Regions from separate parts of the Promicromonospora sp. NPDC050249 genome, predicted to be linked through region 1. Evidence: riboswitches for the same ligand, from Rfam matches in the RefSeq annotation. Region 1 holds a riboswitch; each other region holds the start of a gene.
What was found. A riboswitch is a leader RNA that binds a small molecule or an ion and turns the genes downstream of it on or off. The one in region 1 is predicted to bind cyclic di-AMP.

Region 1 (4,304 bases):
GGTCCACTGGGCGCGGCCGACCGACAAGCTCAGGGCCGTGGACGTGCGCCGGGTGCTGGACTCGGCGGCCGAGGTGATGCGCGAGGCGCTGGCCCAGGGCGGCACCAGCTTCGACGAGCTGTACGTCAACGTGAACGGGGAGTCGGGATACTTTGACCGCTCGCTCGCGGTGTACGGGCAGGAGAACGAGGCCTGCCGACGCTGCGGTGCGCTGGTGCGCCGGGACGCGTTCATGAACCGCTCGTCGTTCACCTGCCCGGTCTGCCAGCCCGCCCCCAGGGCGAAGTAGAGCACCTGTCCGGACGCACGCTCTACTTCGGCGGCAGGTTACGGGTCGAGGTAGAGCGTGCGTCCGGTTGGACTACCTCGAGGCGACGTTGCGGAGCTCGCCGCCGGTGCGCCATGCCGTGAGCTGGTCCGCAAGGAAGCGGGCGGCGCCTCGCGGCCTGCCGCCGGCCACGTGCGGCGTGAGGATCAGGTTCGGGAGGTCCCAGAGCGGGGAGTCCTCCGGCAGGGGCTCCGTCTCCATGACGTCGAGCGCCGCTCCGGCGAGCCGCCCGGACCGCAGCGCGTCGGCGAGCGCGCCCTCGTCGACCGTCGCACCTCGGCCGACGTTCACGAACCGGGCAGACGGCGGCAGCAGGCCCAGCAGGCGGGCGTCGAGGATGTGCCGCGTGGTGGGGATCGCGGGCAGCAGCGAGATGAGCAGGTCGGTCTCCGCCAGCAGGGCGTCCAGGCCGTCGGGCCCCACCACTGGATACCCGGAGCGTTCGCCCGCACGCGAGGCGACGCCCGTGACCCGCGCACCGAGCGCGGTCAGCAGCGGGGCCAGCCGCAGTGCGATCGACCCGAAACCCCAGATCGTCACGCGGGCGCCGTCGAGCGTGTACTCGCGGCCGGTGACCGGGTCGCTCTGCGCGAACGCGATCTCCTTGGCCCAGTGGTGCTCCCGCTGTGCGGCGAGGGAGACGTCGATGCGGCGCACCGTCGCGAGGACCAGCGCCAGGGTGTGCTCGGTGACGGTGTCGTCGTGCAGGGACTGGCCGGAGGAGATGACGACGTCGGGCCCGAACCCGGCGCGCAGCGCGACGTCGGGCCCCGCGGAGAGGGTCTGCACCCAGCGCAGCCGGGGGAGCCGGCGGGCGGCGTCGGCGAGGATCTTGGGCGGGCTGGACCAGGTGACCAGCATCTCGGCGTCGGTGTGCTCCTCGGGGACCGGCTCGTTCATCGCGTAGGCGACGACGGTGCTGGTGCCGCCGGGTGCGAAGGAGGCTCCGCCGTCAGGCAGCAGGGCCGGGAAGTCGAGGTCGAAGGGCACGTCCGGTACGAGGATCTTCACGCCCGGGACGTTACCGGACATGTACCCGGACGAGCCCCGGACGAGAACGAGGTGTGTCGCGCCAGGGGCTGGCGCGACACACCTCGCGGTCCTGAGCTGTGGTCCGGCGTGGGGGTAGGCGTCAGCCCGTCACCCGGATGAACACCGGGTTGTTCTGCCACATCTCGCCGTACTGCACCGGAGTGCCCTGCTGCTGGGCCTCGACGACCATGCCGTTGCCCGCGTAGAGGGCGACGTGGCCCGGCGTCCAGACGATGTCGCCCGGCTGCGCGGCGGCGGCGGAGACCTGGTACCCGATGGTCGAGATCGCGCTCGAGCTGTGGGGGATCGAGATGCCGAGCTGACCGTAGACGTACTGGATGAGCCCTGAGCAGTCGAAGCCGCTGGGGGAGGCTCCGCCCCACACGTAGGGCACACCGACGTACTCGAGTGCGAGGTTGACGGCCTGCTGACCCAGACCGGACGCGTCGGCGACCGTCTCGGCGACGGCAGCTGCCTCCGCCTCGGCGGCTGCCTCGGCCGCTGCTGCGGCTTCCGCTGCCTCGGCCTCGGCCTGTGCCCTCGCCTCGGCCTCAGCCTTGGCACGCGCCTCTGCCTCGGCCTTCGCCTTGGCCTCGGCGATGCCCGCCTTGGTCTCGGCGTACGGCGTCACGGACACGCGTCCGCGCTCGGCGTAGAAGTCGGCGTCCTGGGTGACCTTGACCTTCGTCACGAGGTTCTCGGCGAACCCGGCGCGGGTCGTGCTGTCGACCGTGTTGCTGATGGTGTTGCTGACCGGCGTCGCGTTGGCGAGCGCGGCCTGCGTGTGCGTCTCGGCGGGCGCGGTGTGGGCGGTCTGGGTGAAGACCGACGCCAGCATGCCGGACGTGACGACCGCGATGGCGCCGGTCCGGGCAGCATTCTCGGCGGCGGTCTGGGTCAGTGCGGTGAAGGGGGTGAGCGCGGGGCCGTCGGCGCGGTGCCTGCCCCGGTTGCTGGGACGGTTTGCCTGGTCGTCCGCCCAGTCGTGGGTGCGGTCGGTGAGTACGGTCACCAGTGATCTCCTCGGACGCCTACGAAGTGAGCTGTCGGGTTCGGATGGGAGAGCGATTCACCCGGCCTCACAAGGAGGCTTTACCCCAAGGACACTCGCGTGCCCGCTTACTTGGTTCCCCCGCCCCTGTCACGGTTCTGGCTGCCAAGGTCCGGTGACAGGGTTCGGCGTCCGGACCTGGACCTCCCCGTTGCTGGAGAGGCGAGATCGACCGTACCTGCCCCTCGCGCAAATGTCACGATTAGGTCACATAGCGACCTGTGATGGAACTCTCTTGGCAATCTGTGCCCCATGCCACTATGGCGTCCATGACCGATTCGATGCGTTCCAGATACGACGTCGTGGTCGTGGGCGGGGGTCACAACGGCCTCACCGCGGCGGCCTACGCGGCCCGTGGTGGCCGGTCCGTCCTCGTCCTCGAACGTGCGGACCACGTGGGCGGCGCCGCCGTCTCGGCCCGCCCGTTCGCCGGGGTGGACGCGCGGCTCTCGCGCTACTCCTACCTCGTCTCGCTCCTGCCTCGCCGGGTGGTCGACGAGCTCGGACTGCCCGTCACGCTGAAGCGCCGCCGCTGGTCCTCGTACACACCGGTTGCCGACGGCGGTCTTCTCGTCGACAGCCAGGACGACGGCGCCACGCGCGCCTCGTTCCGGCGGCTCACCGGTTCGGACGCCGACTTCGAGGCCTGGGGCCGCTTCTACGCCATGACCGCCGAGGTGGCCCGCCGGCTCGCGCCGACGCTCACCGAACCCCTGCTCCCGCGGTCGGTCGTCCGGGATCTGGTGGTCGACGGGGTGGGCGAGGAGGCCTGGCGCGCGCTCTTCGAGGAGCCCCTCGGGGAGGTGCTGCGCCGCACGTTCGCCGACGACGTGGTCCGCGGGGTAGCGGCCACCGACGGCCTGATCGGGACGTTCGCCGACGTCGACGAGCCGTCCCTGCGGCAGAACCGGTGCTTTCTCTACCACGTCATCGGCAACGGGACCGGCGACTGGGACGTGCCGGTGGGCGGCATGGGCGCCGTATCGGGCGCCCTGCGCGACGCCGCGGTCGCGGCCGGCGCGACGATAGTCACCTCGGCGACGGTCACCGCCGTCGATCCCGGGGCCTCCGGCGGTTCCGGCGCGGAGGTCGCCTGGACCGACGCCGAGGGGCGGACCCAGGGAGTCACTGCCGGGCACGTGCTCGCGGCGTGCGCCCCGGCGGAGCTGGACCGGCTGCTGGGCGGCGACGCCGCGCCGACTGCCGACCATCCCGAGGGCGCCCAGCTCAAGGTGAACATGCTGCTGACACGCCTGCCCAGACTGCGCGACGACGTCGACCCCGTCGCGGCGTTCAGCGGGACCCTGCACGTCAACGAGTCCCTGACCCAGCTCCAGGCAGCGCACGCGCAGGCCGCCGCCGGGCGCATCCCCGACCTGCCGCCCAGCGAGATCTACTGCCACACGCTCACCGACCGGACCATCCTCGGGCCGGAGCTCGCCGCGACGGACGCGCAGACCATCACGCTGTTCGGGCTGCACATGCCGGCACGGCTCTTCCGCGCCGCACCCGACGCCGCCCGCGACCAGGCGCTCCGGGCCACGCTCGCGTCCCTCGACTCCGTGCTGGCCGAGCCGATCGAGGACGTGCTCGCGCTCGACGCCGACGGTGCCCCGTGCCTCGAGGTGCGCACCCCGGTCGACCTGGAGCGCGAGGTCGGGCTGCCGGGCGGTCACATCTTCCACCGCGACCTCAGCTGGCCGTTCGCCGAGCCGGACGCCGGCGACGAGTCCGGCCCGTGGGGCGTCGCGACCGAGCATCCCCGGGTTCTCCTGGCGGCCGCCGGAGCCCGCCGCGGCGGTGGCGTCAGCGGTATCCCGGGCCGGGCCGCGGCCATGGCGGTGCTCGGGAGCGACGTCGGCTGACGGACTCTGACGCCGGGTCACGGCCTAG
Region 2 (4,304 bases), on a different contig from region 1:
GGCGGGCAGCAGGTGTGGCGGGATTGTCAGTGGCACAGAACTAGACTAGAACCTGGGCCGACGCCCGGGCCGCACGTGTCCAGGGCGACTGGGCGGCTGTGCGCATGACGGGAGCTGACGTGACGGATCTGATCGACACCACCGAGATGTATCTCAAGACGATCTACGAGCTCGACGAGGAGGGCATCACGCCCCTGCGTGCGCGCATCGCGGAACGGCTGGGGCACTCCGGACCGACGGTGTCGCAGACCGTCGCCCGCATGGAGCGCGACGGCCTCGTGATCGTGACGGGCGACCGGCACCTCGAGCTTACGGAGCTGGGACACGACAAGGCGATGCGCGTGATGCGCAAGCACCGCCTCGCGGAGCGGCTGCTGACCGACGTCATCAAGCTCGACTGGGAGCACGTGCACGTCGAGGCCTGCCGCTGGGAGCACGTGATGAGCGACCTGGTGGAGAAGCGCCTTGTCGGCCTGCTCGACCACCCGCACCACGACCCGTACGGCAACCCGATCCCCGGGCTGTCGGAGCTCGGCGAGGAATACACCGACGTGCCGTTCCTGACCGGTGTGATCTCGTTGCCCGCCGCGTTCGAGGCGGCGGCGAAGAAGGGCGTCAAGGGCGAGCCGCTCGCGGCGTCGCTCACCCGCATCGCGGAGCCGCTGCAGACGGACATCGAGCTGCTCGCTCGCCTGTCCGAGGCCGGCCTGGTGCCCGGCTCCCGCATCACGGCTGAGCACAGCGGCGGGACCTTCACGGTGGCCGTCGACGGCGCGGGTACGGCGCTCGAGCTCGGCGAGGACGTGGCCCGCCACCTCTTCGTCGCGACGGTCTGATCGGACCCCTCGCGGGCCTCTCGGTCGTCCAGCTGTCGTCGGATTGACGTCCCCTTTGTCTGAAAAGCGAAACCCCTCGTGCGACACGCCCTGGCAGTCGTTGCCGGAACGTGACATCGAGGGTGAGGTCCGGTACGTTCGGACCGCTCCCACGGAGTTATTCGTGGGGGTCCTCGGACGGACGCCGAACTCTGTCACCGGCCGGGGCCCCAAGACGACCGCATGACAGAGGCGGGGGACCCACCAATGGGCGCCAGGGTGCGTCCTCGGGGTGAAGCTGGGTATTCCTTCGGGATGCTCGGCCGGGTGATTTCTCCCACCCGAACCCGACAGCTGACCTCGAAGGCGTTCAAGGAGAGGTACTACGTGACTGCACGTACGACTCGCGCTCGCCATCGGGCTGCGCGACGACCAGTGACTCCGTTCACCGAACTTGCTCAGAACGCCGCAGTAGGCCGCCGCACCGCGGTCGCAGCCGCTGGTGGCGCGCTCCTCGTCTCGACCTTCGGTGGCGCGCTGGTCGCTCAGGCGGCTCCGGTGGAGACCGGCCACGCGAAGATGAACTCGGTCGACCTCAACGCGCTGGCGACGCAGGCCCGTGAGGCGCTGTCGAACGCACCCGTCGTGTCGGTCGCACCCGACGCAGAGCTCAACGTCGAGAAGTCCGCGGTCTCCGTGGTCTCGGCCGCCGAGAACGAGGACTACCAGGCAGAGCTCGCCGCGAACGAGGCGGAGGAGGCGGCTGAGGCTGCCGCCGCCGAGGCTGCTGAGGCCGCCGAGGCAGCCGCCAGCGCCGTCTCCAGCTCGGTCGACATCCCCGCGTCGGCGATCGGCAACTCCGTGATCTCGATCGCGAGCCGCTACATCGGCGTGCCGTACGTCTCCGGTGGCTCCAGCCCGAGCGGTATGGACTGCTCCGGCTTCACCAAGTACGTCTACGGGCAGCTCGGCATCAACCTGCCGCACTCGTCGTCGTCGCAGGCCAGCTACGGCACCCAGGTGCCGGCGTCCGAGGCTCAGCCGGGCGACCTGATGTGGACCCCCGGGCACGTCTCGATCTACGCCGGTGGCAACACGATGATCGACGCGTCCAAGCCGGGCACCGTCGTCGACTTCCGCACCATCTGGCAGTCGAACCCCACGTTCATCCGCCTGGGCTGATCCCAGCCGCGTAGTACCGCACCGCAGAGATCCGCGAAGTAGAGCGCCTGTCCGAAATTCCCTGGTGTCACCAGGGAGACCCGGACAGGCGCTCTACTTCGCGGATCTCTGCTTTGCCTTCGTTCTGCAGTCTTTTTGCCTCTGGTTACCCATAACGCGCGTGCCGCCGGTAGCGTTGGAGTGCAATGGTGCTTGGGCGAAGAGAGGTCTTGCGATGACGCGATCCGAGGTCGTGCTGGTCGGGGTGGACGGGTCGGCCGCGAGCCTGCACGCGCTGGACTGGGCCACCGCCTACGCGCACCGCGTGGGCTGGGCGCTGCACATCGTCTGCAGCTATTCGCTGCCGTCCTTCACGGCCGCGTCGCTCGACGGCGGATACGCCGCCCTCGACGACACGACCATCCAGGAGGGTGCCAAGTCGGTCCTCACCGAGGCGGAGGCGCGCGTGGCGGACGCCGGGGTGCGCGCCACGACCGAGGTCGCGACCGGCGACGCCGCGGGCGTGCTCGTGGAGCTGTCCGGCGACTACGGGCTGGCCGTCGTCGGTACGCGCGGCCGTGGCGGGTTCACCGAGCGGCTGCTGGGCACCGTGTCGTCCGCGCTGCCCGCGCACGCGCGGTGCCCCGTCGTCGTGGTCCCGTTGCGCGCCGAGGCGAACAGGGGTGTCTCCTGGACCGTGCAGGGCTCCGCGTCGGGAGCGGACGCCGAGACGAGCACGACGGCGCCAGGGGCGGCCGAGATCCGGGAGGTGCGCCGGATCGTCGTCGGCGTGGACGGGTCGCCGCAGGCCGAGCGGGCGCTGCAGCACGCGATCCTGCAGGCGAACGCGTGGGGGGCGGAGCTGACCGCCGTCACCGGCGTGCCCGTGGGGAACAGCGGGATGCTCGCGTGGCTGCCGTCCAACATCGACCGTGAGCAGGTGCTCGCCGACATCGGGGCCGGCATGGACGTCCTGGTCGACAAGTACGAGGCACAGAACCCCGGCCTGCGGATCCGGCGGATCGTGCTGGACGGTACCGGCGCGGAGCTGCTGACGGAGTTCTCGACGGCGTCGGACCTGGTGGTTCTGGGGTCACGCGGCCGAGGCGGGTTCCGCGGGCTGCTGCTGGGCTCCACGAGCCAGGCGGTGCTGCACCACGCGGCATGCCCGGTGCTCGTGGTCAACAAGCACTGCACGGACTGACCACGCCGCACCGCCGAAGTAGAACTGCGGCGAAGGAGAACCCCAGCGAAGCGGGTTGCCGCTCGCTGGGGTTCTCCTTCGCCGTCGTTCTCCTTCGCGGTGGTTCTATTTCGAGGCCGCCTCCGCGGCGGCCAGGAGGACGCAGGTCGCCACGCCGTCCATCGCCGTGCGGACCTCGTCCAGCGGGGGCATCGACGGGGCCAGGCGCACGTTCTTGTTCTCCGGGTCCTTGCCGTACGGGTGGGTGGCGCCCGCAGGCGTCAGCGCGATCCCCGCCTCCTTGGCGAGCTGCACCACGCGGGACGCGGTACCCGGAGCGACGTCGAGCGACACGAAGTAGCCGCCCTTGGGCTCCGTCCACGACGCGATGCCGTACCCGCCCAGGCGCTCGTTCAGGATCTGTGCCACTGCCTCGAACTTGGGCGCCAGGATCTCGCGGTGCTTGCGCATGTGCTCGCGCACGCCGTCGGCCGAGCCGAAGAACAGCGCGTGCCGCAGGTGGTTGATCTTGTCCGGGCCGATCGAGGCCGCCGACAGGTGCTTCTTGTACCAGGCGATGTTGGCCGGCGAGCTGGCGAGGAAGGAGACGCCCGCACCGGCGAACGTGACCTTGGACGTCGAGGCGAACAGGATCACGCGGTCCGGGTTCCCGGCCTCCGCGGCCAGCGCGATGGCGTTCGGGCTGGTCACCTCGTCGTCGGTCAGGTGGTGCACCGCGTACGCGTTGTCCCACAGGATGCGGAAGTCCGGAGCCGCGGCGGGCATCGAGACCAGCGCGCGGGCGACGTCCTCGGTGATGACCGCGCCGTCCGGGTTCGAGTAGGTGGGGACCACCCACATGCCCTTGATGGTGGGGTCCTCGGCGACGAGCGCGGCAACGGCCGCGGCGTCGGGCCCGTCCGGCGTCATCGGCACCGGGATCATCTCGATGCCGAGCGCCTCGCAGATCGTGAAGTGGCGGTCGTAGCCCGGCACCGAGCAGATCCAGCGCACCTTCTCCTCGCGCGCCCACGGCTTCGGGGACTCGGGGAAACCGAACAGCTCGGCGTACGCGACGACGTCGTGCATGGTCGTGAGCGAGGCGTTGCCGCCGGCGAGGAGCTGCTCGACCGGCACGTCCAGCA
Region 3 (4,304 bases), on a different contig from region 1:
CCCGCCCCGCCGGGCGCCGAGACGCTCTTCAGGTCGAGCTTGATCGGGAGCTCCGAGTAGTAGGCATGGAGGCGGGCCGAGTCCGTTGCCCCCACGCAGATCGCCGAGCTGGTGAACGCCGGGTCGGTGCACAGCGGCGTCGACGAGTTGCCTGCCGCCGCGACCGTGAGCACCCCGCGCTCACGGGCGTACGCGATGGCGTCGCGCATCAGGGTGTCGACGCCGATGATCGTCAGCAGCTGCCCGCCAGGGGCGGAGCCCAGCGAGAGGTTGATGACGTCGGCGCCGTTGTCGGCGGCCCACCGGATGCCGTCCGCGATGTCCTGGGACGAGCCAGAGCCCCCCTCGAGGACCTTGACCGGGAGGACCTTGGCGCCGGGGGCCACACCCGCGACGCCTATGCCGTTGTCGGCCGCGGCGGCGACGATGCCTGCCACGTGCGTGCCGTGCTCGTCCCCGTCGTTCTGGCCGTCGGGGCCCCTGAAGTCCCCCTCACCGCACGGGCGCACGTCCGCACAGCCGGAGAAGGTGGCGCCCGGCAGGAGCTGGCCGGCGAGGTCCGGCTGGTCGAAGTCGACGCCTGTGTCGACGACGGCCACCACCGCGCCCTCGCCGGTACCGGCCGACCAGGCGGCCTCGGCGTTGATCTGGTCCAGGCCCCACTGCTTGTCCCGCAGGGGGTCGTTGGTGGCGGCCTGCGCACCGGGTGCCACGGCGACGAGCACCGCCACGACGAGTGCCGCGGAGGTGGCGACGCCGGCGAATGGCTTCCTGTTCATATGTGCCCCCGTTGTTCGCTCGTGGGCCGGATACCTACGAACTAGGACAAAACTATGGGGACCGGACAAGCGTCGAACAGGCCCTGCGACGCACGGCGGGTGAAATTTACATGATCGCAATCAGTGCGGGCTGCCGCCTCAGGCCCACGCCCCGGAGAGCTCACCCTCGTCCGCCGCTTGCCGGGAGAGCCGGAGCGCTGCGATCGCCGCACCGAGCAGCAGGGCGACCACCCAGGCGCCCAGCTGGTGCCTGTCGGGCACCATCGCCGCCGAGGCGAGCTCGTGCGCCACGATCGCCGCCGCGGACAGCGGGTCCTCCGTGAGCGCGGAGCCCGGCCAGATGTTCTCCTGCACGGCCAGGAGGGCCGGCCCGGCCGCTTGCAGCACCCACACGATGCCCGCGGTCGGCAGCCAGCCGAGCAGCTCGATCGGTCGGCTGTCCACCGCCAGGCCGAACGCGATACCGAGCGCCACGGCGAAGGTCCACCACGTGCCGGTGGGAGACACCAGGTTGCCCGGCACCAGACCCCACAGCCAGCCGTCCAGGAGCACGACAGGCAGGGCGAGCGCGGGCCCGCGCAGGGCGGCCGGGCCCAGGGCCGTCAGGAGGCCGGCGGCCAGCCCTACGACCCCGGCAGCCACCGTGACGACCAGCATCCCGAGCGGCGCCGCGTCACCCGGAGCACTGCCGCGAAGCGCGAGCAGGCACGAGGCACCGCCCGCCACGGACATGGCGAGCAAGGTGCCCGTCGTCGCGGCAGCCGCGCCCGCCCTCGCCGAGGCCGGGATGCCCGCCGTGAGACCACCGAGGAGCCCCCCGATCAGCGCCATGACGACCAGGCCGACCACCGCGTCGTCGGTGGTGATCGGGATGGGCAGGAATTCGGCAGAGCGCACCACCGAGGCCTCGGTAAGGCCTATGACCTCGTACAACGCCTGCAGGAGCCACGGCAGAAACCCGCACACCCACCAGACGACGGCACTGATGGGAAGCACCCACCAGGCGGAGACGCGATATGCGCTTTCACCCATGCCGCCGAACGGTAGCCGATGTATGTGATGTCGGTCATAGCCCATGAAGACCGGAACGGCGCAAATCTGCGCCTTCGGCGGGTGAGACCGGAATGCGTAACCCGATCGTGACTTTTCTGGGGAAGGTGTGTACTTTGACTTCTGCCCCACCACATCGGTGGGGCCGTGAGCCGGACGCCGAATCCTGTCACCGGTTCATGACCAGACGTTCGAGACAGGAGCGGGGGACCCACCTTCCCGGGCGACAGCACCATCGTCGCCCTCGGGGTGAAGCCGGACGGAACCCCCCAGTAGCCGTGCGGCCGGGTGTGTACTCCTACCCGAACCCGACAGCTGACCTCGCAGGCGGTACAGGAGACATTTAGGTGACGAACTCCCTTCGCGGACGGCATCGTGACAGCCGGCCGGCCATGACACCGCTGAGCATCCTCGCTCGTACCGCCACAGAGAACGCAGGCACCGTAGCCCGCCGAGGAGCCATCGCCGCAGCAGCCGGTGGCGTCCTGATCTCGACCATCGCGACCACGGCCCACGCGGCCCCCGCCATGGACCTGAAGACCGACGTGAAGTCCGCCAAGCTGAACACGGTCGACCTGCGCTCCCTCACCGCGGTGGCCAAGCAGGCAGTTGCCGGGGCCCCCACGGTCACCGTCCCGTCCGACGCGAAGATGCCGATCGAGATGGAAGCCCTTGGCACCTCCTCGGGCGCCGACGGCAAGAAGGGCGGCGGTCCCGCCGTTGTCTCTGTCGACGCGCCGGACCCCGTCCCGGTCGGCGAGCAGGCCATCAACGTCGCGTTCAACTACCTCGGCATCACGTACGTGCTGGGCGGTAACTCGCCGGCCGAGGGCATGGACTGCTCCGGCCTCATCCAGTACGTGTACGCGCAGCTCGGCGTGAACCTGCCGCACTCGTCCGGCGCGATGCTCAGCTCCGGCTACCAGGTCACCTACCCGGAGCCCGGCGACATCGTCTGGACGCCCGGCCACGTGGCCCTGTACGCGGGCGACGGCATGATCATCGAGGCGTGGGCCGCCGGCATGCCGGTGCGCTACACCGAGATGTGGCAGAACAGCCCGACGTTCATCCGCGTCGTCTGAGCCGAAGGTGCAGCGCAGGGTGCGGGCCGAGGAACGAGGCACGCGCCCGGAGCGGGAACGCAGGCTCAGGCGACACAGATAGAGCCTGAGCTATCGCAGCACATCGACCGCAGTACATCGTGAGGCGTCGCCTCCGCGCCGGGTTTCCGCCCGACGCCGGAGGCGGCGCCTCTCGCGTGTCCGGGGTCGCTCACTCCGGCCAGTCGCAGTAGTCCGCGACGAAGGAGAAGAAGTCGGAGCGTGCGGTGTCTGGCATCGGCACGTAGACAGGCTCCTGCGGGACGCCGCCGACGCGTGCGGACACCGGCAGGAACGTGCCCCGCTTGTCCTCGGCCACCGCATGGACGTCGCAGCGGGCGGGCACCACCGCCAGGACCACCTCGCCGGATCCTTGTCCCGCCAGGTCCTGGCCGGCCCAGCCCGAGACGTCGCCACCCGGGTCCGCACTGCTCATCAAGGTCGTCCCGGCGATCCGGTCGAGGGTGACCTCCGGACCGCCGTCGACCCGCTCGATCCGCAGGGTGACCAGGGCGATCAGCTCACCGTCGCGCGTCTCGACGGGGACGTCGGGATCAACGGTGAGGTCAGCGCCGGCCGCAACGGCCGCGGTCGAGCAGTCGACCGCGTGGTTCCGGGCGAGGTGTCCGACGGGATCGCTCACCTCGTCGACGAGGACGTCGGTCGTGGGACCCAGGTCGTCGCCCTCGCCGAGGGCGAGCGTGATCGTGGCGGACGGCGGGGCCGTCGCGGCGCCGTCCTCCGCCGCCGCCAGGTCTGCGCACCTCGCCTCGCCCAGCCCCACGTAGACGGCGCGCGTGGCGCCGGGCCGCAGCACGAGGGTGCGTCCCTCCTTCATGGGATGTGACGGCCCGAACTGCACGGCCCGCAGGGCCCCGGAGAGGAGGGTCAAGGTCTTGTCGGAGTCGTTGGTGACCTCGAGCCGGATCTCCCGCTCGGCGTACTGCTCGCGGCCCTGCGCCACCTCGACGCTCAGCTGAGAGGCGACGTCGTCGGGCACCGCTCCCCTCGCGGACGACGGCGCGCCACCGCCAGTACACGCGACCGCGGCCGCGCCGACCACCGCCGTCACGAGGACGAGGGTGGCGACGCGGCCGCGATGTACTGCGATCAAGCGGTCTTACGACGACCGAAGATGGCCTGGGCGATCAGGATCACGATGATCGCGCCGATCACCGAGAAGAGCCAGCTCTCCCAGGACCAGAACTCGTCCAGGCTGACGTTGAAGATGAGCCCACCGAGCCAGCCACCGAGCATGGCGCCGAGCACACCGAGGAGCAGGGTGACCCAGAAGCCGCCCGGCTGCTTGCCGGGGAGGATGATGCGTGCGATGACGCCCGCGATCAGCCCGAGGATGAGAAAAGCAAAGAAACCC
Region 4 (4,304 bases), on a different contig from region 1:
GTGTGCGTGAGCAGGTGGCGCATGGTGATCGGCCCGTCGAAGGACCGCGGGACGTCGAAGTCGAGGTACTCCGCGATGTCGGTGTCGAGGTCGACGTCGCCGCTCTCGACCAGCTGCATGGCGGCGGTGGCGGTGAACAGCTTGGAGACCGAACCCGGGCGGAACAGCGTGCTCTCCGGGTCGACCGGGACCGCCTCGCCGCCCGTCGTGCCCGTGTCGGCGTAGCCGTAGCCGCGGGTGGTGAGGACCTTGCCGTCGTCGACCACCGTGACGACGCCGCCGGCGATGCCGGCGTTCTCCAGCGCGGCGGGCAGCAGACCGTCGAGCCAGGCGTCGACGTCCGACTGCTCGAGAGGATGCTCGCCCGCGGGGGCGGAGACGGGCGGGGGCGGTGTCGGGTCGGAGGCGGTCGCGGCGGACGCCGGGACCCCGGCGACCAGGGTCATAGCGAGCGTCCCCAGGGCGGCGAGCGCCGCCAGGGTGCGCACGCGGCCGGGCCGCTCGGTGGGTAGCTCATAGGACGGGAACATCGTCGCGCTCCTCGCGCTCGGCGGGTGTTCGGGCTGGTCCGGAGGCTTTCTTCCGGACGACACCAGCCTGTCGGGCGGGCGGTGGCGGCACATCGCCCGCGAGCACGCACTTGGCCTACGACCTTTGGCGGAGTCGGGCTCCGCCCGACGTCGGTGTGGCGGGCGCCACACCCCTCGCGGTCACATCTCTCGGAGCTGGGGAGTCTCTTCCACATCGGGTGCACCACGCACCCCCTGTGGAAGGAATCCCATGACCTCAGCGATCGAGAACCTCCGCCGTGACTTCGGCGGCGACGTCATCGAGCCGGGAGCGGCCGAGTACGAGGCGGTGAGCCGCGCGAAGCTGGTCGCGGGCAGCCCGGCCTTCGTCCTGCGCCCCAAGACGGTCGGCGACGTGCAGGCGGCGGTCCAGTTCGCCGCCGGGTCGGGCCTGGCCCTCTCCGTGCGCGGCGGCGGCCACAGCTTTCCCGGCTTCGGCACCAACGACGGCGGCATCGTGATCGACCTGAGCGGGCTCGCCGACGTCGAGGTGATCGACGAGGACCGCCACCTCGTCCGGATCGGCGGCGGCGCGACCTGGGGCCAGGTGGCCGACGCCCTGGCGCCGCACGGCCTCGCGATCTCCTCCGGTGACACCAAGAGCGTCGGGGTCGGCGGGCTGACCCTGAGCGGCGGCATCGGCTGGAAGGTCCGCAAGCACGGACTGACCCTCGACCACCTGGTGGCCGCGCGGCTGGTGACCGCCGACGGCGCGGTCGTGCCCGCGAGCGCCGACGAGAACCCCGAGCTGTTCTGGGCGATCCGCGGGGGCGGCGGCAACCTCGGTGTCGTGACCTCCTTCGAGTTCGTGGCGCACCCGACGACGGACGTCTTCTTCGGGAAGATCACGTTCCCCGTCGCGGAGACCGCCGTCGTGCTCCAGGGGTGGGCGGACCACCTCCGCACGGCGCCGGAAGAGCTCACCTCGATCGCGAACCTGGCCAACCCGTTCGCGGGCGGCCCGGAGGCACCCCTCGAGATCCACGTGGCGTTCGACGGCGACGACCCGGAGCTCGCGGCCAGGGCACTCGACCCGATCCGCCGGCTCGGGACGGTGCTGGAGGACGACGTCGCGCCGCACGCCTACGCCGACATCCTCGTGGAGGGCGCCGCACTGCCGCCGGGTCTCGAGCTGCTGGGCCACAGCGGCTTCGTCGAGCGGGAGTCGGTGCCCGACGCGCTGCGGATCCTCGCCGAGGTCGGCACGTCGGCGGGTTCGCCGTCGATTGCGATCCGCAGCGTCGGCGGCGCGGTGTCGCGGGTCCCCGACGACGCGACGGCGTACGCGCACCGCGGTGCGGAACTGCTGGTCGCGACGGTGGCCGGCGGCCCGAAGCCCGTGATCGAGGCCGCTCGCCCTGGCCTCGCGGCGATCTGGGCGAGGCTCGCCCCGCACGTCGACGGCGCGTACTCGAACTTCCTCGGGACGACCACCGCGGACGACGTCGCGGCGGTCTATCCGGCAAAAACCTATGAGCGACTTGCAGCGGTGAAGCGGAAATACGACCCGAGCAACCTGTTCGCCCGGAATCACAACGTTCCGCCCGCCGCGGAGTGACCTACCTCATAGGGACAATTCGGGTCAAGTAGGACGCGAACTACCCCGTGAGCCGTGATGCGATTGTGACTTCTCGGCCGGACGGGGTTAGCGTCGCTCCGGTTCGCGGGAAGTCCGCGGGCACTCGAGGTGGGCGCCGAGCCCTGTCACCGCCCCGAGACTGCACAGAACAAAGACAGGGACGGGGGAACCACGTAAGCGGGCACCGAGACGGTGTCCTTGGGGTGAAGCCGCACAGGTAGTACGCGGCCGGGTCATTCTCCGATCCGAATCCGACAGCTCACCTCGTAGGCGTCAGGAGAAGCTCTTGACCACTCGCACGCCTGGGCGCCACCGTGCTGCCCGCAGACCGATCACGCCGCTGACTCCCCTCTCCCGTGCCGCGGCCCGGGGCATCTCAGGTGCCGCCCGCCGCGGGGCGCTCGTCGTCGCCGGTTCCGGCCTGGCTGTCTCCCTGCTCAGCGTTCCCGCGGACGCCGCGCCGGTGGCCGACAACAGCCCGTCCACCGCCGAGCTCGACATCCTGAACAAGACGTCGCAGGGCTCGGTCACCGGGGCCGCGGTGGTCGAGGCCGTGAACACCGCACCCGCCGTGCAGGTAGCGGCCGACAGCAAGTTCACGCTGGAGACGGGCACCATCGAGGTGACCCCCGCCCCCGAGCCGGAGCCGGTCGTCGAGGAGGTCGTCGAGGAGGTCGTCGAGACCGCCGCCCCCGTCGAGGAGGCCGTCCCGGCCTCCGCCGGCGGGTCCGAGATCGTCGCGATCGCCATGCAGTACCTCGGTGTGCCGTACGTCTGGGCCGGCTCGACGCCCGCCGGGTTCGACTGCTCCGGGTTCACGTCGTACGTCTACGCGCAGATCGGCATCAACCTGCCGCACTCCTCCGCGGAGCAGCGCTACGCCGGCACGCCGGTCTCGCAGGCCGAGGCCCAGCCGGGCGACCTCATCTGGAGCCCCGGCCACGTCGCCATCTACGCGGGCGACGGCATGCAGGTCGAGGCGCCGGTCCCCGGCCAGACCGTGCGCTACACGGAGATCTGGCAGAACAGCCCGACCTTCATCCGCGTCGGCTGAGCCGGAGGCGCAGCGGAGGGTGCGGGCCGAGGAACGAGGCACGCGCCCGCAGCGGAGCCGCAGGCTCAGCCGACATAGATAGAGACTGAGCCGGATCACGAGGACCCGCACCGACACGGTGCGGGTCCTCGTGCGTGTCACCGGCAGGTGGCAGGATCGCCACCATGAGCGTCCCCACGGCGGTCGAGACCAATGCCCTGAACACCATCGACGAGTCCGAGCGGCGCGGCTCGCCCCGCAGCCTGTTCTGGCCCTGGTTCGGGGCCAACGTGTCAGTGCTCGGGCTCGGTTACGGCTCCTACCTGCTCGGCTTCGGTGTCTCGTTCTGGCAGGCGACGGTGATCGGCGCGATCGGCATCGTGGCGTCGTTCCTCTTCTGCGGGTTCATCTCCTTGGCCGGCAAGCGCGGATCGGCGCCCACCATGGTGCTGTCCCGCGCGGCGTTCGGGGTGCGCGGCAACAAGCTGCCCTCCCTGCTGTCCTGGATCCTCACCGTCGGCTGGGAGACGGTGCTCGTGGCCCTGGCCACGCTCGCGACCTCGACCGTGCTCGGGGCGCTGGGCTGGGGCGGCGGAACCGTCACCAAGATCGTGGCCCTCGTGGTCGTGGCGGGCATCGTGGTGGCCGCGGGCGTCTTCGGGTTCGACCTCGTGATGCGGCTCCAGGTGATCATCACCGTCCTGACCGCCGTGCTCACCGTCGTCTACATCATCCTGGTGGCCGACCACGTCGACTGGGCCACGGTCGCCGCGATCCCCGCTGGCGGCGCCCCGCAGGTGATCGGCGGTCTCGTGTTCATGATGACCGGGTTCGGCCTGGGCTGGGTCAACATGGCCGCCGACTACTCGCGCTACCTGCCCCGCTCCGCCTCCGGCCCGCGGATCGTGGGCTGGACCACGCTGGGCGCCTCCCTGGCCCCCGTGGTGCTGCTCGTCTTCGGCCTGCTGCTCGCGGGCTCCGACCCCGAGCTGAACGCGGCGATCGGCGCCGACCCGATCGGTGCCCTGTCCACGCTCCTGCCGACGTGGTTCCTCATCCCGTTCGCCGTGGTGGCCCTGGCCGGGCTGATCGGCGGCGCGGCGCTCGACATCTACTCCTCGGG

Region 2: linked by a shared signal. The riboswitch ahead of AB0I32_RS19255 (NlpC/P60 family protein) and the one ahead of AB0I32_RS09620 (NlpC/P60 family protein) in region 1 are both predicted to bind cyclic di-AMP.
Region 3: linked by a shared signal. The riboswitch ahead of AB0I32_RS06950 (C40 family peptidase) and the one ahead of AB0I32_RS09620 (NlpC/P60 family protein) in region 1 are both predicted to bind cyclic di-AMP.
Region 4: linked by a shared signal. The riboswitch ahead of AB0I32_RS25385 (NlpC/P60 family protein) and the one ahead of AB0I32_RS09620 (NlpC/P60 family protein) in region 1 are both predicted to bind cyclic di-AMP.

Annotation. Positions count from the first base shown of each region.
Region 1 covers NZ_JBFAKY010000009.1:76,676-80,979, reverse strand. Annotated here, with positions in the region: gene mutM (bifunctional DNA-formamidopyrimidine glycosylase/DNA-(apurinic or apyrimidinic site) lyase) at 1-289, shown strand, start outside; gene AB0I32_RS09625 (phosphoglycerate dehydrogenase) at 362-1,339, opposite strand; gene AB0I32_RS09620 (NlpC/P60 family protein) at 1,461-2,372, opposite strand; cyclic di-AMP (ydaO/yuaA leader) riboswitch at 2,373-2,552, opposite strand; gene AB0I32_RS09615 (NAD(P)/FAD-dependent oxidoreductase) at 2,693-4,276, shown strand.
Region 2 covers NZ_JBFAKY010000024.1:62,159-66,462, reverse strand. Annotated here, with positions in the region: gene serC (phosphoserine transaminase) at 1-36, opposite strand, end outside; gene AB0I32_RS19260 (metal-dependent transcriptional regulator) at 120-836, shown strand; cyclic di-AMP (ydaO/yuaA leader) riboswitch at 1,009-1,200, shown strand; gene AB0I32_RS19255 (NlpC/P60 family protein) at 1,251-1,997, shown strand; gene AB0I32_RS19250 (universal stress protein) at 2,212-3,180, shown strand; gene AB0I32_RS19245 (aminotransferase class I/II-fold pyridoxal phosphate-dependent enzyme) at 3,286-4,304, opposite strand, start outside.
Region 3 covers NZ_JBFAKY010000006.1:190,230-194,533, reverse strand. Annotated here, with positions in the region: gene AB0I32_RS06960 (S8 family serine peptidase) at 1-779, opposite strand, end outside; gene AB0I32_RS06955 (hypothetical protein) at 918-1,811, opposite strand; cyclic di-AMP (ydaO/yuaA leader) riboswitch at 1,977-2,174, shown strand; gene AB0I32_RS06950 (C40 family peptidase) at 2,222-2,911, shown strand; gene AB0I32_RS06945 (hypothetical protein) at 3,102-4,043, opposite strand; gene AB0I32_RS06940 (GlsB/YeaQ/YmgE family stress response membrane protein) at 4,040-4,304, opposite strand, start outside.
Region 4 covers NZ_JBFAKY010000050.1:6,860-11,163, reverse strand. Annotated here, with positions in the region: gene AB0I32_RS25395 (serine hydrolase domain-containing protein) at 1-530, opposite strand, end outside; gene AB0I32_RS25390 (FAD-binding oxidoreductase) at 781-2,127, shown strand; cyclic di-AMP (ydaO/yuaA leader) riboswitch at 2,252-2,435, shown strand; gene AB0I32_RS25385 (NlpC/P60 family protein) at 2,435-3,202, shown strand; gene AB0I32_RS25380 (cytosine permease) at 3,367-4,304, shown strand, end outside.